Regions from separate parts of the Pseudomonas sp. DW-iso3 genome, predicted to be linked through region 1. Evidence: riboswitches for the same ligand, from Rfam matches in the RefSeq annotation. Region 1 holds a riboswitch; each other region holds the start of a gene.

Region 1 (7,778 bases):
TACCGTTTCGGCGGCACTTCTGAAGCCGGCTTCGACTGCAGCGGTTTCATCGGCTATCTGTTTCGTGAAGAAGCGGGCATGAACCTGCCACGCTCCACCCGCGAAATGATCAACGTGGATGCACCGTTGGTCGCGCGCAACAACCTCAAGCCCGGTGATCTGCTTTTCTTCAGTACGGCAGGGCGTGGTCGTGTGAGTCATGCCGGTATCTACTTGGGCGACAACCAGTTTATCCACTCCAGCAGCCGTCGCAGTGGCGGTGTTCGAGTCGACAACCTGGGCGACAGCTACTGGAGCAAAACCTTCATCGAAGCCAAGCGCGCACTCGCCATGGCCCCGACGACAGTTACCGCTAGCAAGTAAACTTAAAGTGATACTTGAAGTTTGACGTGTAAGCGCTAGAATCCCTGGACATTGTTGTAATCCGTTCGCGCGAGCTTTGCTTGCGCGTTCTGGTTTTCAGCGTTCGGCAGCGAAAGCCGCATCCAGACCAGGATTGTTCTGCCCATGTCGACCTCGGCCCGCCTGATCCTCATTCTTTGCGCCGCGCTGCTCAGCGCCTGCGCAAGTCGTCCACCGCCGCCTGCTCCCGTAGCGGTGAAGCCCAAGCCGGTGTTCAACTATTCCAGCCAGAATTTCTCGCCTGCGGCCGAAGACGTCCTCTTCCGTGCCCTGGGCCTGGTCGGCACGCCTTATCGGTGGGGCGGCAACACACCGGACTCCGGGTTTGATTGCAGTGGCCTGATCGGTTTTGTCTTCCGCGACGCTGCCGGTATCTCCCTGCCGCGTACCACTCGCGAATTGATCGTGATGCGTGCGCAAGATGTCAGCGAGCAGAATCTGCAGACGGGCGACCTGTTGTTCTTTGCCACGGGCGGCGGTTCACAGGTCAGCCACGCCGGGATCTACGTCGGTGAAGGCCGTTTTGTGCATGCACCGCAAACCGGCGGTACGGTGAAGCTGGACACCTTGTCCAAGGCGTATTGGCAGAATGCCTACCTGAGCGCCAAGCGCGTGTTGCCAGGCAATCTGGCGCGTAATCCCTAGAAAGCAGCGGCAGGTTTCACGCGTGAAGCTGCAAGCGGTGCGATGCCTGCTTGCGTCGATCAGCTTGAAGCTTGCAGCTCGCCCCTCAAACTACTACCCTTCGCCGCTTGTTCCAGGTGCTCTGTGACCCATGGGTCGACGGAGTGAAACAGGGAAGCCGGTGAGTGAGCGCACTTGTACACAGTGACGCCGCGATCCCGGCGCTGCCCCCGCAACGGTAAATGAGTCAAGACGCTGCCTTTTGCCACTGTATCGCTCGCGATATGGGAAGGCGCAGCGTCGGTCTGCGCTTCTATAAGACGCGCGCCACTCATGAGCCCGGAGACCGGCCTGCAACATCCAACAGCATCACGGTGGGCGATGCTTGGCTGTCTGTTTTTTCTTTTTCCTGCCCGCCGTTTTTGTCCAGCCCCAACGGAGAGCTGCCATGACCGATTCCCCCGACCGCGACGAACGCCACCTGGCGCGCATGCTGCGCAAAAAAGCCGTGATCGATGAACGCATCGCCAACTCCCCGAACGAGTGCGGCCTGTTGCTGGTGCTGACCGGCAACGGCAAAGGCAAGAGCAGCTCCGCGTTCGGCATGCTGGCCCGGGCCATGGGGCACGGCATGCAGTGCGGTGTGGTGCAGTTCATCAAGGGGCGCAACAGTACCGGTGAGGAATTGTTCTTCCGCCGTTTCCCTGAGCAAGTGCGCTTTCATGTCATGGGCGAAGGCTTCACCTGGGAAACCCAGGACCGCCAGCGTGACATCGCCGCCGCCGAAGCCGCCTGGGCGGTTTCCCGCGAGTTGCTGCAGGACCCGTCTATCGGTCTTGTCGTACTCGACGAACTGAACATCGCCCTCAAGCACGGCTATCTCGACCTGGACCAGGTGCTCAGCGACCTGCAAGCCCGCCCGCCGATGCAACACGTGGTGGTCACTGGCCGCGGTGCCAAGCCTGAACTGATCGAAATGGGCGACACCGTCACCGAAATGGGCATGCTCAAACACGCGTTCCAAGCCGGTATCAAGGCACAGAAGGGCGTCGAACTTTGAATCAGCCCCGTCATTGCCCGGCCGTCTTGATTGCCGCACCGGCGTCCGGCCAGGGCAAAACCACCGTCACCGCCGCGCTTGCCCGATTGCACCGCAACCTGGGGCGCAGGGTACGCGTGTTCAAATGCGGCCCGGACTTCCTCGATCCGATGATCCACGAACGCGCCAGCGGTGCGCCGGTGTATCAATTGGACATGTGGATGGTGGGCGAGCAGGAAAGTCGTCGCTTGCTATGGGAAGCGGCGGGGGAGGCGGACCTGATCCTGATCGAAGGCGTGATGGGCCTGTTCGATGGCACACCGTCCAGCGCCGACCTGGCGCGACACTTCGGCGTGCCTGTCTTGGGCGTGATTGACGGTACGGCGATGGCCCAGACCTTCGGCGCGTTGGCCCTGGGCCTGGCACGTTATCAGCCGGATCTGCCGTTTGCCGGGGTGCTGGCCAATCGCGTTGGCACCTTGCGTCACGCACAATTGCTCGAAGGCAGCCTCACCGAAGGCCTGCGCTGGTACGGCGCGTTATCCCGCGAGACCGGTATCGAACTGCCTAGCCGTCACTTAGGCCTGGTACAGGCGAGCGAACTGAACGACCTCGATGTGCGTCTCGATGCAGCCGCCCAAGCGCTGGGCAGCAGTTGCGAAGTGGCTTTGCCGCCGCCAGTGACCTTTGCCGCACCGGAAGTGATCGAAACCCAGCCACTGCTCAACGGTGTGCGCATCGCCGTGGCCCGCGACGAAGCCTTCGCGTTTACCTATGGCGCCAGCCTCGACCTGCTGCGGGCAATGGGCGCTGAACTGGAGTTTTTCTCGCCGATCCACGATCGCAAATTGCCTGACGTCGACAGCCTCTATCTGCCCGGTGGTTATCCGGAATTGCACCACCAGGCGCTGGCGGAAAACACCTCGATGCTTGACGCCATCCGCGCTCATCATGCCGCCGGCAAACCGCTGCTCGCCGAATGCGGCGGCATGCTCTACCTGCTGGACTCGCTGACCGACGTCGAGGGTGTTCGCGCCGAACTGGTGGGCCTGCTGCAAGGCGATGCGGTGATGCAGAAGAAACTCGCGGCCTTGGCGCTGCAAAATGTCGAATTGCCCGAAGGCACGCTGCGCGGCCATACCTATCACCACTCCCTGACCACCACCGAATGGCAGCCGATTGCCCGTGGCCTTAGCCCCAATGGCGGACGCGGTGCCGAGGCGGTTTATCGGCAGGGGCGGATGACGGCTTCCTACGTACACTTTTACTTCCCCTCGAATCCCCAGGCGGTGGCCGCATTGTTCGCGCCCGATCCTGTAGGCGCCGGCTTGCCGGCGATGAGGCCATGACCGACAACGCCTTCCCCGAGGCCGACCGCCAGGCGGTCTACCGCGCCATCGCTGAACGTCGCGACATGCGCCACTTCAGCGGCGGCACTATCGCCCCGGAATTGCTCCATCGTCTGCTCCAGGCCGCGCACCAGGCACCCAGTGTCGGCCTGATGCAGCCCTGGCGTTTTATCCGCATCAGCGACCGTCCGTTGCGTGGGCAGATTCAACAACTGGTGGAAGAAGAACGCATACGCACCGCCGAAGCCCTGGGTGAACGCTCCGATGAGTTCATGAAGCTCAAGGTCGAAGGCATTCACGACTGCGCCGAAGTGCTGGTGGCGGCGTTGATGGATGACCGTGAGCGGCACATTTTTGGGCGGCGCACGTTGCCTGAAATGGACATGGCGTCACTGTCCTGTGCTATTCAGAATCTTTGGCTGGCGGCCCGTGTCGAAGGGCTGGGCATGGGCTGGGTCTCGCTGTTCGAGCCCCAGGCCCTGGCTGATCTGCTGGGTTTGCCACCCGGCGCGAAACCTTTGGCCGTGCTGTGCCTGGGGCCGGTGGCCGAGTTCTACCCGGCCCCGATGTTGCAACTCGAAGGCTGGACCGAGCCTCGGCCGCTGAGTGACATGTTGTATGAGAATGGGTGGGGAGTGAGTCAATGAGTGTGGCCTTGCTGTGTGTCGCTGCAGTCGCGCTGGATGCGCTGCTGGGCGAACCCAGACGCTGGCATCCGCTGGTGGCGTTCGGCAATTTCGCCGGGCGTATCGAGCAACGTTTCAATACCGGTGGTCGCGGCTGGCGCAGTCATGGCGTGACCGCGTGGGTTATCGCCGTGGTGCCGCTGACTCTGCTGGCTACGGCTTTATCCTGGGCGCCGTACATCGGCTGGGTATTGGAGATCCTGGCGTTGTACTGCGCGCTTGGCATGCGCAGCCTTGGCGAGCATGTGATCCCGGTGGCCCAGGCCTTGCGCAGCGATGACCTGGACGAAGCGCGACAGCGCGTGAGCTACCTCGTAAGCCGTCAGACCAGTGAACTGGATAGCACCGAAGTCGCCCGCGCGGCCACTGAGTCGGTGCTGGAGAACGGCAGCGATGCGGTCTTCGCCGCGCTGTTCTGGTTTGTGCTCGCGGGAGTGCCGGGCGTGGTGCTTTATCGCCTAAGCAACACCCTTGATGCCATGTGGGGCTATCGCAACGAACGTTTTGAACGCTTCGGCTGGGCGGCGGCAAAGATTGACGACGTGCTGAACTACATTCCTGCACGCCTGGTGGCGTTGACCTACGCGGTACTGGGTAAGACTCGTCTGGCGCTCAAATGCTGGCGCACCCAGGGCCCGACCTGGGACAGCCCGAACGCTGGCCCGGTGATGGCGGCCGGTGCCGGCGCCCTGGGCGTGGAGTTGGGCGGCGCCGCCATCTATCACGGTGAAGTGCACCAGCGTCCGCAACTGGGCGAAGGCCCGGCGGCGGATGCCGATTCCATCGACCGGGGCTGGCAACTGGTACAGCGCGGCGTATGGTTGTGGCTGCTGATTCTATGCGCGGGGGCGCAATTCTATGCTTGAGCACGGTGGCCGGTTGCGCAGGGCGTCGATTCAGTACGGGATAGCCGAGGCCGATTGGCTCGACCTGTCCAGCGGCCTCGCGCCCTGGCCCTGGCCGATTCCCGAGATCCCGCTGCGGGCCTGGGCGCGCCTGCCGGAAACCGACGACGGCCTGGAGCAGGCCGCCAGCGAATACTATGGTGCTGCACACCTGTTGCCGGTGCCCGGCTCCCAGGCGGCCATCCAGTTGCTGCCACGTCTGCGCCGCGCTGGCAAAGTCGGCGTGTTGTCACCGTGCTATGCCGAACACGCCGAAGCCTGGCGCCGCGCCGGCTACGTGGTGCGCGAAGTGCAAGAGCAGGAAGTCGACTTCTTTTTGGAGGGGCTCGACGTACTGGTGGTGGTCAACCCCAACAATCCCACCGGCCTGAACCTGGCCCCACAACGCTTGCTGGACTGGCATTCGCGGCTGGCCCAGCGGGGCGGCTGGCTGGTGGTAGACGAAGCGTTCATGGATGTCACCCCTCAATTCAGTCTGGCGGGCCATGCCCATCAGGTCGGCCTGATCGTGTTGCGCTCGTTCGGTAAATTCTTCGGTCTGGCCGGAGTGCGGCTGGGCTTTGTATTGGCCGAGCGCAAGCTGCTCAAGTTGCTGGCCGAACAGGTCGGCCCCTGGGCCGTCAGCGGACCGACGCGGGTGTTGGGTCAGATATGTCTGCGCGACACCATCGGTCAGGCGCTCCAACGCGTGCGTTGCATCGAGGCAGGCCAGCGTTTGTTCGCCTTGTTGGAGCGCCACGGCTTTCCCCCCCAGGGTGGCTGCGCGTTGTTTCAATGGCTGATCACGCCTCACGCCGAACGCATGCACGAATTCATGGCCCAGCGCGGCATCCTGCTACGGCTGTTTGTCCACGACAGCAGTCTGCGTTTCGGCCTGCTCGACACCGAGGCTGACTGGCTACGGCTGGACGAAGCCTTGGTCGCCTTTAAGGACGCTACATGAGCACGCTGATGGTGCAAGGCACCACCTCCGACGCCGGCAAAAGCACCTTGGTGACGGCGCTGTGCCGCTGGCTGGTCCGTCAGGGCGTGGCGGTGGTGCCGTTCAAGCCGCAGAACATGGCGCTCAACAGCGCCGTGACCGCAGAAGGCGGCGAAATCGGCCGCGCCCAGGCTGTGCAGGCCCAGGCCGCCAACCTGGCGCCGCACACCGACATGAACCCGGTGTTGCTCAAGCCTAACAGTGACACCGGCTCCCAAGTGATCATCCACGGTCGCGCCGTCACCACCATGAACGCTGTGGCCTACCACGACTACAAATCCATCGCGATGCAAGCGGTGCTGGCTTCCCACGCCCGGTTGAGCCAGGCTTACCCCGTGGTAATGGTGGAAGGCGCGGGCTCCCCGGCGGAGATCAACCTGCGCGCCAATGACATCGCCAACATGGGCTTCGCCGAAGCGGTGGATTGCCCGGTTTTGCTGATCGCCGACATCAATCGCGGCGGGGTGTTTGCCCATTTGGTCGGGACCTTGGAATTGCTATCGCCCACGGAGCAGGCACGGGTCAAGGGCTTTATCATTAACCGTTTTCGCGGTGACATCGCGCTGTTGCAACCCGGTCTGGATTGGCTGGAAGCGCGCACCGGCAAACCGGTGGTGGGCGTGTTGCCTTACGTGATGGACCTGCACCTGGAAGCCGAAGACGGCATCGACAGGCGCCAGACCGACAAGGTGGCCCAGGTACTCAAGGTGGTAGTGCCGGTGTTGCCGCGCATCAGCAACCACACGGATTTCGACCCGCTGCGCCTGCATCCTCAAGTGGATCTGCAATTCATCGGGCCAGGCCAGCCAATCCCCGCCGCCGACTTGATCATCCTCCCCGGCTCGAAAAGCGTACGCAGCGACCTGTCCTATTTGCGCACCAACGGCTGGGACACCGCCGTGGCGCGGCACTTGCGCTATGGCGGCAAGGTGCTCGGCATTTGCGGCGGCCTGCAGATGCTCGGCGAGCAGGTGCATGACCCGCTGGGCCTGGAAGGGCCTGCCGGCTCCAGCGATGGGCTTGGGCTGCTGGCGTTCAGCACTACGCTTGAAGAAGAGAAGCAGTTGCGCAACGTGCGCGGGCGGCTGTTGCTGGAGGATGCCGAGGTCTGCGGCTATGAGATTCATGCGGGCGTGACGTCTGGCGACGCTTTGTCGAACGCTGCCGTGTTGCTGGATGACGGTCGCACGGATGGCGCGCAAAGTGCCGACGGGCAAATTCTCGGCACCTACCTGCATGGCTTGTTCGAAAGCCCGGCGGCCTGCAGCGCCTTGCTGCGCTGGGCCGGTCTGCAGGATGTGCAGGCAGTGGATTACCACGCGTTGCGCGAGCGCGATATCGAGCGCCTGGCGGACCTGGTGGAGAATCACTTGGACACCGATTTATTGCGCAAGCTGTGCGGGGTCTGACGGTGAGTACGCGGTCCCGATGTGGGCGCTGGCTTGCCCGCGATAGTGGCCTTAAGGCCGAGCCTTTTCAGCCAACCCAAGGTGCTGTCCCATGCTGCAACTGATCCTCGGTGGCGCCCGTTCCGGCAAAAGCCGTCTTGCCGAAAAGCTCGCCAGCGACAGCGGCTTGCCCGTCACTTACATCGCCACCAGCCAACCGCTGGATGGCGAGATGAATGAACGCGTCGCCCTGCATCGCCAGCGTCGTCCCGATCACTGGGGGCTGATCGAAGAGCCTATCGAATTGGCGCGCGTGCTGCGCGAAAATGCCGCGCCCGCGCAGTGTCTGCTGGTGGATTGCCTGACTCTGTGGCTGACCAATCTGCTGATGCTGGAAGACTCG
Region 2 (7,778 bases), on a different contig from region 1:
AGCCCGGTGAACGAGCGCATCAATTACTACCTGCAGACCGAGATCAACCCAGGCCTGGCCAGCCACGGCGGCCAGGTCAGCCTGATCGACGTGGTCGAAGACGGCATTGCGGTGTTGAAATTCGGCGGCGGCTGCCAAGGCTGTGGCCAGGCGGACGTGACCCTGCGTGAAGGCATTGAGCGCACCTTGCTGGAGCGTATTCCAGAGCTCAAGGGCGTGCGTGACGTGACCGACCACACGCAGAAAGAAAACGCCTACTACTGAATAAGGCGTTCACTGCGAGCAGAAAAAACGGCGCCCCGTGAGCGCCGTTTTTTTATGCCTGGGTTTCAGGGGCGGTAAAGGTGAGCATGGCCCGCGCGATACAGCGACGACTCACTGAAGCTGTCACTTGCCAACACCCGGCCCACCACAATCAATGCCGTGCGCCGAAAGCCTTTGGCCGCCACCTTCTCGGTAATGTCACTCAACGTGCCCATCGCCCAATCCTGATCCGGCCAGGTTGCCCGGTGCACCACGGCAATCGGGCAATCCGCGCCGTAGTGCGGCAGCAGCTCAGCGACGATCTTCTCCAGGTGATTGACCCCCAGGTGGATCGCCATGGTGGTGCCATGCCGGGCCAGGCTGTCGAAATCCTCGCCGGCGGGCATGCGGGTTTTGTCGGCATAGCGGGTCAGGATCACGCTTTGGGCGATATCGGGCAGGGTCAGCTCGGTTTCCAGCAGGGCGGCGCAGGCGGCCACGGCGGTGACGCCGGGAATGATCTGGAAGGGAATGCCCAGCTCCCGCAGATGGCGGATCTGTTCGCCAATGGCGCCATACAGGCTCGGGTCACCGGAATGGACGCGGGCCACGTCCTGGCCGTTGTCGTGGGCGGTTTTGATCAGGTCAATGATCTGTTCCAGGTGCAATTCGGCGCTGTTGACCACCGTTAGCGCCGAATGGCCGTCCAATACCGCCGCCGGAACCAATGAGCCGGCATAGATGATTACCGGGCAACTACGGATCAGCCGCTGGCCTTTGACGGTGATCAATTCCGGGTCGCCGGGGCCTGCGCCGATGAAGTAGACGGTCATGGTGGTTCCTGTCGAAAAACGGGCGAGCATGAATGTTGCTCATGATCGGGGGCGGCAATTATCGGGATTTTAGCCGGCGCAGGCTAATGCAAAGGTGGCTTGGGCGGTTTTTTTGCGAGTGATCAACAGGCGGGCAGGGCTGCCTGCAAGGTGCTCGGCGAGTGCCAGCGCGGCGCTTTCGGCGATGCCATAACAGCCGGTGTGGGCAAAAGCGATGTCGGATTTGTGGCTCAGGCGGTGCTCAAACGCCGCCAGTTGCTCGGCGCTGAAACATTGCAGTGGCAGGTTCAGCCTCTGGGCCAGAGCCAGTAACCCCGGTTCATTCTGTTTGCGATCGATACTGGCCAGCGCGCTAATACGGTGACGCTCGATACCGCCCTCGGCGAGGGCTGAATCGAACAGCGCCAGCAAGGTGTGAAGATCGCAACCCTGCTGGAAACCCAGGCCGATCACCAGGGTCATGCCGAGTATTGGTCGTCACGGTTGCGGCGGAACAGCCACGCGCTGATCAGGCCCAGTGCCAGCCAGAAAGCGACGTTGGTCAACTGTGAAGCGATCTTGAATTGTGCTTCCAGGGCTTGCGGTGCCAGCATCGAATGCACTTCGGGCTGTGGCGCGCCGATCACGTGGGGGACGGCGAGGATCGCCGCGCCCAGCACTTTCAACAGCCAGTTACGACCAAATACGATCAAAGCGATGCCGGCAGCTGTAGAAGCCGCAGTGCCGATCCACCAGGTTTGGCGCAGCGCCAGGTCCGCGGCGACAGTGCCCGGCAGCTCAGGCGGCAGGCCCATCGTCGGTGCCAGCACGAAGGTTGCGTAACCGGCCAAGCCCCACAGCAGGCCTTGGGCGGTGCGGGTTGGCGCGCGCAGTGTGTAGAGACCGGCCAGCATCAGCGCAAAACCGACCGCGACTACCAGATTACCGCCTGTGGTCGAGAGCACGCGCTGCCAGCCGTCTTCCGGCTCCCAGGCTTCGGCATCGTGGGTGTGGGCGGCAGCGCCTTCGGTGTGTTCGTGGGCCACTTCGGTGGCGGCCGGGGCCTTTTCAAAGGTTTCCGCCTGCAGAATCAGCGGGGCGACCCAGAAGCTTTGCAGCAAGGTCAGCAACAGGGCGGCCAGCAGGCCGGTGAAACCTGCAGTTTGCACGATACGCTTGATCATGTCGGCAGGTCTCAGTGGCACGGGAACGCAGCGCTGTGGCGGGTATCGTGGGCAGCGTTGTGCACGGCCTCGATGTGCGAGAAACCGGCAAAGTACACCAGGCACGCACCAAGGATCGACGCGCCGATGGCGGCGGTCAGGCGTTGGCTCAGGGTAGCGGTGCTGCTGGCGGAGTGCGAGGTGCTGCTGACGATTGACATGGCGCGTCCCTTTCAGGTGTCTGGGTGAAACGAGCGCATGGAAACCCCGCGAGCCAGGCACGCAGGGTTTGAACAGCGCCCGCCCACCGCGGGTTTGTTATCTGATTTTTTCGGGCCGGTCTCCGGGCTTGCGAGGGGCAGTCTGCCTAATAAGCATCGCCTTCCCATGCCGTCGAGGCACAGTGGATCTGACGCTTCACTCGCTTACCGTTGCGGGGGCAGCACCGGACTGGTCATATCGCTATGACGCACCGGTTTCCCGTTTCACCCTGTGAAGGGCACCCGAAACAAGATGTGTAGGAGAGCATGGGGGTGGGAGGGGAGTCAATTGGGGTGTGTACATATCCGTTGCTGCGGTGATGGCTGAAATGGGTTCCGCTCCTACAGCGAACCGCCTTTGCTCTACACCACTCAAGCCGGCTGTCAGGCCGCTGTGCTTTTGCTTTTGATCTTGATCTTGATCCTAAGCGCCCCCCCAATCCCTGTCGGATTACGGGCACACCGAGCGTGAGCGAGGTGCCGAGTGTTGGGGCAAGAGCCCTTTGGTTACTTTGGGGCTCTTTTCCAAAGTGACCCGCCGTAAGGGCGGAACCCATTTCAGCCGTTACCGCTGAAACGGATATGTACCCAACCCAACCCATCATTGACCATCCCCCAAGCACTGCGTAGCCTTACACCCTTCGAGGTTCTTCGGCCCAGGCCGAAGCTAAGAAGGGAACGCGGTCCAAGCCGCGGCTGCCCCCGCAACTGTAAAGGGTTCAGCTGACTGCCACGCCACTGCCGACAAGGCGGGAAGGCGCAGCCAGCGCCGGTCGCAAGACCCGCAAGCCCCAAGCCAGGAGACCTGCCTCGCAACCGATTTTCTACTTCAACCGGGCGGGGTGATCCGGTGACGAAATCCGCTGCTGCGCGCCGTCGCAGGGCCTATCGTCCCGTATGCCCGCCCCCAAGGGCATCCGATGAAAACACTGGCCAAACTCCCCGTCACCATCGTCACCGGCTTCCTCGGCTCGGGCAAGACTACCTTGCTGCGCCACATGCTCGACAACGCCCAGGGCCGTCGCATCGCCGTGATCGTCAACGAATTCGGCGAACTGGGCATCGACGGTGAAATCCTCAAGCAGTGCTCCATCGGCTGCACCGAAGAAGAAGCCAACGGCCGCGTCTACGAGTTGGCCAATGGCTGCCTGTGCTGCACCGTGCAGGAAGAGTTCTTTCCAGTGATGCGCGAATTGGTGGCCCGTCGCGGCGACCTCGACCATATCCTCATCGAAACCTCCGGCCTGGCCCTGCCAAAACCGCTGGTACAAGCCTTTCAGTGGCCGGAAATCCGCAGCGCCTGCACCGTCGACGCTGTGATCACCGTGGTCGACAGTCCGGCCGTGGCCGCCGGCACCTTCGCCGCTTTCCCGGACCAGGTGGATGCCCAGCGCAAGCTCGACCCGAACCTGGACCACGAGTCGCCGCTGCATGAGCTGTTCGCCGACCAACTGGCCAGCGCCGACCTGGTGATCCTCAACAAGAGCGACCTGATCAGCCCTGAAGACCTGGCCCGTGTGCGCCTGGAAGTCGCGGAAGAACTGCCGCCCGCGGTGAAGATCATTGAAGCCAGCAGCGGTCGTTTGCCGTTGGACGTGCTGATCGGCCTGGGTGCCGGCTCCGAAGAGCATATCGACGGTCGCCACAGTCATCACGACCATCACCATGACGGTGAAGACGATCATGACCATGATCACGACGCCTTCGACTCCATCTCCATCGACCTGCCGCAGGCCGATGAAGCGCTGCTGCTCGACGCCCTGACCCAGTTGGTGGTGCAACACGGCATCCTGCGCGTCAAAGGCTTCGCTGCGATTCCGAACAAGCCGATGCGCCTGCTGATCCAGGGGGTGGGTACGCGTTTCGACAAGCACTTCGACCGTGCCTGGGGCCCGGACGAAGCACGCATCACACGCTTGGTGCTGATCGGTCAGGACCTCGACGCGGCGGGCCTTGAAGCGCAACTGCGCGCAGCCCTCAGCGTTTAACCCATGCACCTGCTCAGGACCCAGCCCGGTGGTTTCGTCTCGGACGACAATATTGCCGACCTCGGACAAACCCCCGCTGATCTGGTGATCCTGTGCAGCGGCGATTCCAGCCTGGCGCTGCTGGCCGAAGCGGCCCAGCAGTTGCCGGACGATTACCCCAGCTTTCGCTTGGCCAACCCGATGCAGGTGCAGAACCATGCCTCGGTCGACCTGTATGTCGATGAGGTGCTGCGCCACGCCAAGGTCATCCTGATTTCCCTGCATGGTGGCATCGGTTATTGGCGTTACGGCATTGAGCGTCTGGTGGAATTGGCCGAGCGTGGCGTTCAACTGATTCTGGTGCCGGGGGATGATCGCCCGGACCCTGAGCTCAGCGGACTAAGTACCGTCGGCGCCGAAGAGCGTGATCGCCTCTGGCACTTCCTGCGCCAGGGCGGCCTGGGCAATGCCCTGGATTTCTATCGCTGCCTGGCCAGCACTTACCTGGGCCGTGATTACGCCTGGGCCGAGCCGCAAACCTTGCCGCGCACGGCGATTTATCACCCGCACCGTGCCAGCGCCCGGCTGAATGATTGGCAGGCCGACTGGAATGCCGAGTGGCCGGTGGCGGCGGTGTTGTTCTATCGCTCGCATTTGCAGGCAGCCAATACCGGTTTTATCGATGTGTTCTGCCAGCGCTTGCAGGCGGCGGGTCTCAACCCGTTGCCGATGGCGGTGGCCAGTTTGAAAGAACCCGGCTGCCTGGCGGTGGTCGAGGACCTGCTGGACGAGGTCGGCGCGGCGGTGATTCTCAACACCACCGGCTTCGCCCAGTCGAGCCCGGAAGCGCCGCACTTGCGGCCGTTTCGCCGCAATATCCCGGTGATCCAGGCGATCTGCGCCCAGGACAACCAGCCCGGCTGGGAAGCCAGCGACCAAGGTCTCGGCCCCCGCGACCTGGCGATGCACATTGCCTTGCCGGAGCTGGACGGGCGGATCATCAGCCGGCCGATCAGCTTCAAGGACCTGGCCTGGCGCAGTGAGCGTAGCCAGTCGGATGTGGTGTGCTACCGCGCCGCGCCGGAGCGCATGGATTTTGTTGCTGAGCTGGCGCGGCGCTGGGTCGAGTTGGCGCGAGTGCCGAATGGCGACAAGCGCATCGCGCTGATCCTCGCCAATTACCCGACCCGCGACGGTCGTATCGGCAATGGTGTCGGCCTGGATACGCCGGCGGCGGCGTTGAATATCCTGCGTGCCCTGCAGGCCGAAGGCCACCCGGTGTCGGATGCATTGCCGGAAAGCGGCACGGCACTGATCCACGCTTTGCTCGGCGGCGTTACCAATGACCTCGACAGCCTCGACCTGCGCCCCTGCCACCAAAGCCTGGGCCTGGAGGACTACGAGGCGATGTTCAGCCGCTTGCCCGCGGCCAATCGCCAGGCGGTGCTGGAGCGCTGGGGCACGCCTCATCACGACCCGATGTTCCGCGATGGCCGCATGATGGTCGCCGGCCTGCGCCTGGGCCTGACGTTCGTCGGTATCCAGCCGGCGCGGGGTTATCAGGTGGACGCCAGCGCCGTTTACCACGACCCGGACCTGGTACCGCCCCACGGTTACCTGGCGTTCTACTTCTGGTTGCGCCACACCTACGGTGCCCACGGCGTGATCCATGTAGGCAAACATGGCAACCTTGAATGGTTGCCGGGCAAGGGCGTCGGCTTGTCGGAAAACTGCTGGCCCGATGCGCTGCTGGGGCCGCTGCCGAATATCTACCCGTTTATCGTCAACGATCCGGGCGAGGGCGCCCAGGCCAAGCGACGCACCCAGGCGGTGATCATCGATCACTTGATGCCGCCCCTGACCCGTGCCGAAACCTACGGCCCCCTGCGTAACCTTGAGCTGCTGGCGGACGAGTACTACGAAGCGCAACTGCTGGATCCGCGTCGCGCCCTGGAGTTGCAGAAAGACATCCTCAAGCTGGTGCGCGAAACCCGCATCGACCAGGAACTTGAGCTGGAGAGCGACGCCGACGCCGCCGTCTGGCTGCCGCGCCTGGACACGTACCTGTGCGACTTGAAAGAGTCGCAGATCCGCGATGGCCTGCACATCTTTGGCGAGTCGCCGGCAGGTCGCCTGCGTATCGATACTTTGCTGGCCTTGCTGCGCATCCCGCGTGGCGATGGCCGTGGTCCGCAATCGAGTCTGCTGCGTGTGTTGGCCAAGGCCTTTGACTTGGGCTTTGATCCGCTGGATTGCGCTTTGGCCGAGCCCTGGACCGGGCGCCGTCCCCAGGTCTTGCAGAAGATCGATGCGCAGTTGTGGCGCACCGCCGGCGATACCCGCGAGCGCCTGGAGCTGTATGCCGCGCGGCTGATCGAACAGGCGCTGGAGGGGCCGCTTGAACAGCTGGAAGAGCCCGGTTGGGAGGATGTGAAGGCCGTTATCGAAAGCCTGCGCATCGTGGTGGCGCCGCGTCTGGACGCTTGTGGCCCGGCGGAAATGTGTGGCTTGCTGGATGCCCTCAGTGGCCGTTTTGTGCCTGCCGGCCCGAGTGGCGCGCCGAGCCGCGGACGTTTGGATGTGCTGCCGACGGGCCGCAATTTTTTCACCGTCGACGTGCGCAACCTGCCCACTACCACGGCCTGGCGCATCGGCTTTCAATCCGCCAACCTGATTCTCGAGCGACATTTGCAAGACCACGGCGACCACCTGCGCCAACTCGGCCTGTCGGTATGGGGCACTGCCACCATGCGCACCGGCGGCGACGACATCGCCCAGGCCATGGCGCTGATGGGCGTGCGCCCGGTGTGGGCGACCGGCAGCCAGCGGGTGGATGATTTTGAAATACTGCCGATCAGCCTGCTGGACCGCCCGCGTGTCGACGTGACCCTGCGTGTGTCCGGGTTCTTCCGCGATGCCTTCGCCAACCTGATCCGCCTGTTCGACGCCGCGGTGCAGGCAGTGGCGGCGCTGGATGAACCGGACGATATGAACCCGCTGGCCGCCAAGGTGCGCAGTGAGCGTGAGGCGTTGCTCACGTCTGGCCTGGACGCAGAGGCTGCGGCGAAACAAGCCGGTTGGCGCATTTTCGGCGCCAAGCCGGGCGCCTATGGTGCGGGCGTGCAGGGCGCGGTCGACGGTCGCCTGTGGCAAAGCCGTGAGGACTTAGCCGAGGTTTACCTCAACTGGGGCGGCTACGCCTATGGAGGTTCCGATGAAGGCACCGCCGCCCGTGCGCAATTCGCTCAGCGCTTGAGCCAGGTGCAAGCGGTGCTGCAGAACCAGGACAATCGTGAGCACGACCTGCTGGATTCCAACGACTACTACCAATTC
Region 3 (7,778 bases), 290 kb from region 1:
TCGCACTTCGGCGTGCGGGAATTCTGCAACGCCCAGACGGTGTGGCTGGATCGCAAGTAAATCAAGCGACATCGGTGGCAAGGGGGCCTGTCGAACCGTCCCGCTAGACCTAAAGCGGCCTCAACAGCGAATATGCCGTCGCACGCACTGCACCAGCCCATCCAGCGCCTGCGACTTCACCGGCGCGAGCACGCAAACGGTGTGCTCGCGCTCGTCGTCCTTTACCGTCACGGTGTAATGCACTTGGCCCGGATTACCGGGGGCAGGCGCATTGCTGGGCGGCAGTTGAAAGAAGTCGCAAGCCTCGACAAGCTGCCGCAGCTCCTGTTGTTCCTGCTCCGGCAGCGTGTCCAGTTCCACCGTCTGTGGCTTGGCCAGGCCCGGAAAAAAACCGGGCCCGCCGTTTTCCTTGATTGAAATTTGCATGGCCGTTCCTCTCGTCAGACAGCAATGCCGACCGCCTTCCAACCGTCCTTGACCGCTTTCTGTTCGTCCTTGTTAGCGCCGTAGAGTCGGCCTGCAATATCGTAAGTAATGCGCGCAAAGCGCAGGAAACCCGAGTTGGGCCGCAGCCGCGCATCACGCAGCGCGTCATACCAGATGCGCCCGGCGCGCTCCCAGGCGAACCCGCCCAGTATGGTCGCCACCTGGTAGAACGCATGGTTGGGAATGCCGGAGTTGATATGCACCCCGCCATTGTCCTCGTAGGTCTGCACAAAATCATCCATGTGCCCGGGCTGGGGGTCCTTGCCCAGCAGTTTGTCGTCAAACGCCGTGCCGGGGGCTTTCATCGAGCGCAGGGCGGTGCCTTTGATCTTTTGGGTGAACAGCCCTTTGCCGATCAACCAATCGGCGTCTTCCGCACGTTGCTTCAACGCATACTGCTTGATCAGCGAACCGAACACGTCCGACAGCGATTCATTCAACGCCCCGGACTGGTTGAAATACATCAGTTTGGCCTCGTCCTCGGTGACGCCGTGGGCCAACTCATGGCCAATCACGTCGAGGGCCACCGTAAAGCGGTTGAACAACTGCCCGTCTCCACCCCCGAACACCATCTGGGTCGAGTTCCAGAACGCATTGTTGTAGTTCTGGCCAAAGTGCACAGTGGCGTCCAGCGCCATCCCGGCATCGTCGATGGAGTTGCGATCGAAGACCTCGTCGAAAAAATCGAAGGTGGCGCCCAAGCCATCATAGGCCTCGTCCACCGCCGCATCACCACTGGCGGGCTGCCCCTCGCCACGCACCAGCGTGCCCGGCAGGCTGTCGGCGCCCTCGGCGCTGTAGATCGAGCGGCGTTTATCGGCCCCCATGGCCAGGGCCATATGCGCCGGTCCCTTGGCAGGCACGGCGACCATCCGTAGCGAGCGGAACGTTGTGTCCTTGGCGCGGGTGCGCAACGCGACCTCCCGTTGCGCTTTGTCCCCGTTGCGCGCGATCTGGTCGAGCATATAGGGCGGGATCAGGCAGAAAATCGGATTACGATTCGGCTGGCGAACACACATTGGCTGGCTCCATTTGGCAGGTAACAACGTCCGGGTCATCGATTCAGGATAGCCTCCAGGGGTTATCGCGTGTCATCAATTGTCATTAACCTATGTTGCAGTCGTGTTTATCCAAGGAGGACTGACCGATGCCCGCACGTAAAGCCAAAATCGACCTTTCATACCGCCCCAGGCTCGCTGACCTGCGCCCATTGATCGCACCGAGCCCCACATTGCTGGAGGCACGAGCCGCGACGCCCCGCGTCACCTCGGCCAACGACTTGAAGGACCGACGCGGCTACGCTGAGGACTTTCTCGGCAGCTTCGGGGTGCCCTGGCCTACGGTTGAAGAGACCTTGGCCGGCGATGTCCAGAAGCGCCTGGACTACACGCACTTCTCGATAACGATGTCACGCTCGAAGCGGCTCGCGCTGTATGTGGGCGTCAACATCGATGGCGGGCAGCATATGGACATCATTCGCAGCAACGACACCTGGGCCTACGACGGACGCCTGCCCATTGATGCGCAGGTGGGCGAAGCACTGTATGCCAGCAACGGCCTGGATCGCGGCCACTTGGTGCGCCGACAAGACCCCAACTGGGGCGACGCGGCGCAAACCGCCAACTTCGACACCTTCCACTTCACCAACTGTTCACCGCAGATGAGCGGGTTCAACCAGAAAACGTGGCTGGAGCTCGAAGACTACATCCTCGACAACACCCAGCGCTGGAAAGCCCGAGCCACCGTGTTCACCGGCCCGGTGTTCGCCGACGAAGACCGGGTGTACCGGGGCGTCCAGATCCCCAAGGCGTTCTGGAAAGTGGTCGCCTACCTCAGCGATGACGGCAAGCCTTCGGCCAGCGCCTACATGATCGACCAGAGCCGCGAGCTGGGCCAGCTCGACCTGGTGTTCGGCCAGCTTAGGACCTACCAGCGCAGCGTAATCCAGATAGAACGCCTCACCGGCCTGCGTTTTGCCAACCTGGCCGACTACGACGGCTTCAGCAACGAAGAACGCGCCACCGGCACGCGGATTGAAGCCCTGATACAGGGGCCTGAAGACATTCGTCTCTGACCGGGCGTGCCTCGGGCTATATCGCCCCGCCCTAATCAACTACCATACCGCGCCGGTTCCCAAACGGGACTAATAGGGAATCCGAAGCGCGGTACACCCTCGCCAATCGGAACTGCCCCCGCAACTGTAGGTGCTGAGCCTGCTCCCTGATGCCACTGGACCTTGTCCGGGAAGGCCGGAGCCTGGCGACGACGCATCAGTCAGGAGACCTGCCGGCCCAAGCTCAATTACCAACCGGCGGGGTGTCCGGGAAGGACATTCTTGCCTGTTTTTCTAGTGCAGCGCTTAAGGGTGTATTTCCGAATGGCACGTACGGTTCATTCGGAGATTGCCCCATGCTGCCACGCGTTACCGCCCTGCTCACCGGCCTGGGCTTCTGTGCCCTCGCCCAAGCCGCGCCCACCCACTACCCGCTGACCGTGGAAAACTGCGGCAGTCGCCTGACCTTCCAGCAAGCCCCCGCCCGCAGCGTGACCATCGGCCAGGCGGCCACCGAGATGCTCTACGCATTGGGCGTGGGGGACAAAGTGGTCGGCACCTCACTGTGGTTCAACAGCGTACTGCCGCAGTACAAGGTGCAGAACGACGGCATCGAGCGGCTAGCCAACAATGAGCCGAGCTTTGAAGCCGTGATCGCCAAGCGCCCGCAGCTGGTGGCCGCCGAGCTGGAGTGGGTGGTCGGGCCCCAGGGCGTGGTCGGCACCCGCGAGCAATTCCATGAACTGAAGATCCCCACTTACCTGCTGCCCTCCGACTGCGAAGGCAAGGACAACCTGGTAGGCGCCGACGGCACACGGCTGGAGCCGTTCCGAATCGAGACGATCTATAAAAGCATCAGCCAACTCGCCGAGATCTTCGACGTACAGGCGCGCGGCCAACAGTTGAACGACGACCTCAAGGTACGCTTGGCCAAATCTGTTGCCACCGTGCAAAGCAAAGGCCTCAAGCAAGCCAGTGCCTTGGTGTGGTTCTCCAGTTCCGAGATGGCCAGCGATCCTTACGTGGCCGGCCACAAGGGCATTCCAGAGTTCATGCTGGAAACCCTCGGTCTGCACAACGTGGTGCAATCCGATGAAGAATGGCCCGCCGTCGGCTGGGAAACCCTCGCCAAGGCCAACCCGACCTTTCTGGTGATCGCACGCATGGACCGCCGCCGCTACCCCGCCGACGACCATGAAAAGAAACTGGCCTTCCTGCGCAGCGATCCCGTGACTCGCAACATGGACGCGGTGAAAAACAACCGCATCATCATCCTCGATGCCCTGGCGCTGCAGGCCAGCATCCGCACGTTCGACGGGCTTGAGCAACTGGCCACGGCCATCGACGGCTACGACCTGCCCAAATGACGCGCACCCTACTCGCCCTGGCCCTGCTATTAGCCGCCCTACTCGCGGGGGTGGCGATCGGCGAAACCGCCATCTCGCCGCAAGTCGTGCTCCAGGTGCTCGCCAACAAACTGTGGGCGGCCAGCTACGTGCTTGACCCCATCGACGAAGGCGTGGTGTGGAACTACCGCCTCACCCGCGCCCTGGTCGCCGCTGCGTGTGGCGCCGGGCTGGCGACGTGCGGGGTGATCCTGCAATCGCTGTTGCGCAACCCACTGGCCGATCCCTACCTGCTGGGCATCAGTGCCGGCGCTTCGACTGGCGCGGTGCTGGTGGCGTTGATCGGCGTGGGCGGCGGGTTGATTTCGTTGTCGGCGGGCGCGTTTGTTGGCGCCATGGCGGCGTTTGCGCTGGTGATCCTGCTCGCGCGCGCCAGCGGTTCGGCCAGCGGCACCGGCCAGATCATTCTGGCGGGCATTGCCGGCTCGCAGTTGTTCAATGCGCTCACCGCCTTCCTGATCACCAAATCCGCCAGTTCCGAACAGGCGCGCGGCATCCTGTTCTGGCTGCTCGGCAACCTCAGTGGTGTGCGCTGGCCCTCGGTGTGGTTAGCGGTGCCGGTGGCCGTTGCAGGCTTGGCGGTGTGCCTGTGGCACCGCCGTGCGTTGGATGCGTTTACCTTCGGCAGCGACTCGGCAGCGTCCCTCGGCATTCCGGTGCGCCGGGTGCAATTTGTGCTGGTGGGCTGCGCGGCCCTGGTGACGGCGGTGATGGTGTCGATTGTTGGCTCCATCGGCTTTGTCGGATTGGTAATCCCCCACGCCGTGCGCCTGCTGCTCGGCACCGGGCACTCGCGCTTGCTGCCGGCCAGTGCGTTGGGCGGCGCGTTGTTCTTGATTGCAGCCGATGTACTGTCGCGCACCTTGATCAAAGGCCAGGTGATTCCGGTCGGCGTGGTCACGGCGCTGGTCGGCGCGCCAGTGTTTGCGCTGATCCTCATTGGCCGGAGGAATGCGCGATGACAGTACTGAGCTGCAGAGGGTTGGGCTTCAAGGTGCGTGAGGCGCAGTTGCTGCGCGATATCCATCTGGACGTGCAGCCGGGCGAAACCCTCGGCATCGTCGGGCCGAACGGCTCCGGCAAATCCACCTTGCTCAAGCTGCTCGCCGGGCTGCGCACGCCGGCGTCCGGCGAAGTCTTACTGGGCGGCCAACACCTGGGCAAGCTGTCGCGCCGCGCCATCGCGCAGCAGCTGGCAGTGGTCGAACAGCAGGCCGACACCGACGACGCGATCCGCGTGTTCGACGCGGTGGCGCTGGGCCGCACACCATGGTTGTCAGCGCTGAGCCCGTGGTCCGGCGAAGACGACGCCATCGTCAATCAGGCCTTGCGTGACGTCGACGCCACCCACTTGAGCCATCGCGCCTGGCGCAGCCTCTCGGGCGGTGAACGCCAACGCGTGCACATCGCCCGTGCGTTGGCGCAGCGGCCGCAGATCCTGTTGCTGGATGAGCCGACCAATCACCTGGATATCCAGCATCAGCTCGGCATTTTGCAGGGCGTGCAAGGGTTGCCCGTCACCACCTTGATTGCCCTGCATGATCTGAATCAAGCGTTGACCTGTGATCGGCTGGCGGTGCTGGATCACGGGCGGTTGGTGGCGCTGGGTAAACCACTGGAGGTCCTGACGCCGCAGCGTTTGCAGGAGACGTTTGGGGTGCAGGCGCACTACCTGACGGACCCGTTCGATGGGGCGCAGATACTGCGCTTGCGCCCGAACTGATCAGGGCATTCAACTGTTGTGTTAGAGGGCGCGCTGCATATGCGTCGTGCGCCACACCAGGTCCGCGTCCACATCCACTACCTCGAACCCCTGTCGAAGCCAAAAATCAATCGCCCCCGGTAAAAACGGATGGGTGTGCAGGTACATCATCGCGACCCGATCCTCTTTAGCTTGCACCTCCAGCGCACGGTACAACTCGCCCGCCAGACCACAGCGGCGAAACGCCGGCAGCACAAACAGGCGCACCACCTCCACGGTCTTGCGGCCCTGGTAATTCAACTGCGGGAAACGCCCGTCATAGGGCAGATAGCCGATGCCAGCGACGATCTGGCCCTCATCGCGAGCAACAAGAAACTGCCCATCGCCCTGCAGGTAGGTCGCCTCGAAATGCGCCAGGTCCGCCGGCACTCCCGTCGCGCTGAGCGTGGGGAAAAGCTCGGCGCGGGCGCGCAGCACGAACCTCATGACCACAGGGATATCCGCCGCTGTGACTGCCTGAATACTCGGCCTTGGGCTCATGCAACCTCGATCTGCGTAATCCCCATCACCTGTGCCTGCTGCAGAATTTCATCCGGCGTCGCATCCGCAGGCGGCAGGATCAAACCATTTTCCGCATCGCCGAAATGCAACTGCAGCAAGTGCAACGCCGCTTCATGCACCGGCAGTTGGGGTTGCTGGAGTGCGAACACGTGGGTCCGCGGTTCGTCGTTGAACAGGTAGTTGAGGGTGTATTCGCGCATAGGGGAACCCTTGTTATGGAAGATGAACAACCTGACCAACCGATCAACTTTTAAGTTCCAGGCCCATTCACACGATGCCTTATCCACTGGCGACTATAGGCAAGCACACTCGCCCCCATTGCCACCGGAAAATGAATAAAGCCATGCGCCGCCTCCGGCAACAAATGCGCTTCTGCCCCCGGCCACCGTTCAGCGATCAACAGCGTGTCATCCTTCAACGGGTCCAGTTCACCCACAAACATCAACGCCGGGGGCAGGCCTTCAAAGTCGCCATACAACGGTGACAACGGCGGCTGCCGACGCATGTCATCGCTCAACCCCGGCGTGAGCATGCGCAGCGCCTCGACCATGCCCGGCCCGTCCAGCAATAAGGTGTCCGGCCCCGCCGTGCGCACACTGGGTGTGCCGGTCAGGTCATAAACGCCGTAATACAACACCGCGCCGCTCACCCGCTGGAGCAACGCCGGCCATTGCTTCAACGCCAGTAAGGTGGCCGCGGCCAAATGCCCACCGGCCGATTCGCCGACGACGATCACCGGCAGGTCGGCAAATTCCTCGGTGGCGAGCAGCCAACGCGCCGCCGCCAGGCAGTCGTCCATCAGGCCCTCGATCGGCGTGTCGATCGCCAGCCGATAATCCACCGACACCACTGCCACGTCGCAGGCATTGACCAGGCCCAGGTTGAGGTCGTCATCCATCTGCGCGTTGCCGATCACCCAGCCGCCGCCGTGGATATCCAGCACCACGCCTTTGGGCTTGCCCCTTGGGCGCAGGATGCGCACGGGCACTGAGTCGGCGCAGTGGGTTTCAGCCAGAGGGGCTTTCTTGATCTTTTGACTGACTCGCAACAGCGCCTGGATCAAACGCGGCGTGACCCGATTACGGATCTTGAAGCGCGGCAACCAGGCGAGCTTTTGATTGAAGCGGCGCATCTCGACCCGTTCTGTCTCACTGGCGGGCCAGGGTTGATAAGCCATCAGCGATTGTTCCGCAGGATCGAGAAGTTCAGCGCCGCCGCCACGCACAGCCACGCCAGGTACGGGAACAGGATCAAGCCGGTGATCAGGTCCAACTGCACCGCCAACACCACCATCGCCGCGACGGTCAGCCACAGCACCGCCAGAATCACCATCCCGGCCAGGAGGCGATGAGCACCGAAGAACACCGGCGTCCACAAGGTATTCAACGCAATCTGCGCCGCCCACAGCGCCAACACGGTTTGGCTGCCAGGCATCAGGCTCAGGCGATAGCCGGCCCAGGCCAGCAGCAGGTAGATGAGCGTCCACGCCACCGGGAACAGCCAATTGGGCGGGGTGAAGCTGGGTTTGACCAGGGATTCGTACCAGGCACCGGGTTTAAAGAGCATGCCG

Evidence for each region. A riboswitch is a leader RNA that binds a small molecule or an ion and turns the genes downstream of it on or off. The one in region 1 is predicted to bind cobalamin.
Region 2: linked by a shared signal. The riboswitch ahead of AC4PS7_RS14275 (CbtB domain-containing protein) and the one ahead of cobO (cob(I)yrinic acid a,c-diamide adenosyltransferase) in region 1 are both predicted to bind cobalamin.
Region 3: linked by a shared signal. The riboswitch ahead of AC4PS7_RS12125 (ABC transporter substrate-binding protein) and the one ahead of cobO (cob(I)yrinic acid a,c-diamide adenosyltransferase) in region 1 are both predicted to bind cobalamin.

The regions. Positions count from the first base shown of each region.
Region 1 is NZ_JBZXDZ010000003.1:365,114-372,891, forward strand. It holds gene AC4PS7_RS10785 (C40 family peptidase) at 1-363, shown strand, start outside; gene AC4PS7_RS10790 (C40 family peptidase) at 508-1,047, shown strand; cobalamin riboswitch at 1,145-1,395, shown strand; gene cobO (cob(I)yrinic acid a,c-diamide adenosyltransferase) at 1,475-2,086, shown strand; gene AC4PS7_RS10800 (cobyrinic acid a,c-diamide synthase CobB) at 2,083-3,414, shown strand; gene bluB (5,6-dimethylbenzimidazole synthase) at 3,411-4,061, shown strand; gene cbiB (adenosylcobinamide-phosphate synthase CbiB) at 4,058-4,966, shown strand; gene cobD (threonine-phosphate decarboxylase CobD) at 4,959-5,948, shown strand; gene AC4PS7_RS10820 (cobyric acid synthase) at 5,945-7,396, shown strand; gene cobU (bifunctional adenosylcobinamide kinase/adenosylcobinamide-phosphate guanylyltransferase) at 7,488-7,778, shown strand, end outside.
Region 2 is NZ_JBZXDZ010000004.1:478,975-486,752, forward strand. It holds gene nfuA (Fe-S biogenesis protein NfuA) at 1-264, shown strand, start outside; gene cobM (precorrin-4 C(11)-methyltransferase) at 330-1,076, opposite strand; gene AC4PS7_RS14265 (cobalamin biosynthesis protein) at 1,146-1,538, opposite strand; gene AC4PS7_RS14270 (CbtA family protein) at 1,535-2,239, opposite strand; gene AC4PS7_RS14275 (CbtB domain-containing protein) at 2,251-2,439, opposite strand; cobalamin riboswitch at 2,536-2,740, opposite strand; cobalamin riboswitch at 3,106-3,305, shown strand; gene cobW (cobalamin biosynthesis protein CobW) at 3,399-4,466, shown strand; gene cobN (cobaltochelatase subunit CobN) at 4,470-7,778, shown strand, end outside.
Region 3 is NZ_JBZXDZ010000003.1:651,784-659,561, reverse strand. It holds gene AC4PS7_RS12145 (aldehyde dehydrogenase family protein) at 1-60, shown strand, start outside; gene AC4PS7_RS12140 (protealysin inhibitor emfourin) at 121-426, opposite strand; gene AC4PS7_RS12135 (M4 family metallopeptidase) at 441-1,505, opposite strand; gene AC4PS7_RS12130 (DNA/RNA non-specific endonuclease) at 1,634-2,560, shown strand; cobalamin riboswitch at 2,597-2,791, shown strand; gene AC4PS7_RS12125 (ABC transporter substrate-binding protein) at 2,896-3,906, shown strand; gene AC4PS7_RS12120 (FecCD family ABC transporter permease) at 3,903-4,907, shown strand; gene AC4PS7_RS12115 (ABC transporter ATP-binding protein) at 4,904-5,668, shown strand; gene AC4PS7_RS12110 (GNAT family N-acetyltransferase) at 5,690-6,187, opposite strand; gene AC4PS7_RS12105 (hypothetical protein) at 6,184-6,408, opposite strand; gene AC4PS7_RS12100 (alpha/beta hydrolase fold domain-containing protein) at 6,459-7,385, opposite strand; gene tspO (tryptophan-rich sensory protein TspO) at 7,385-7,778, opposite strand, start outside.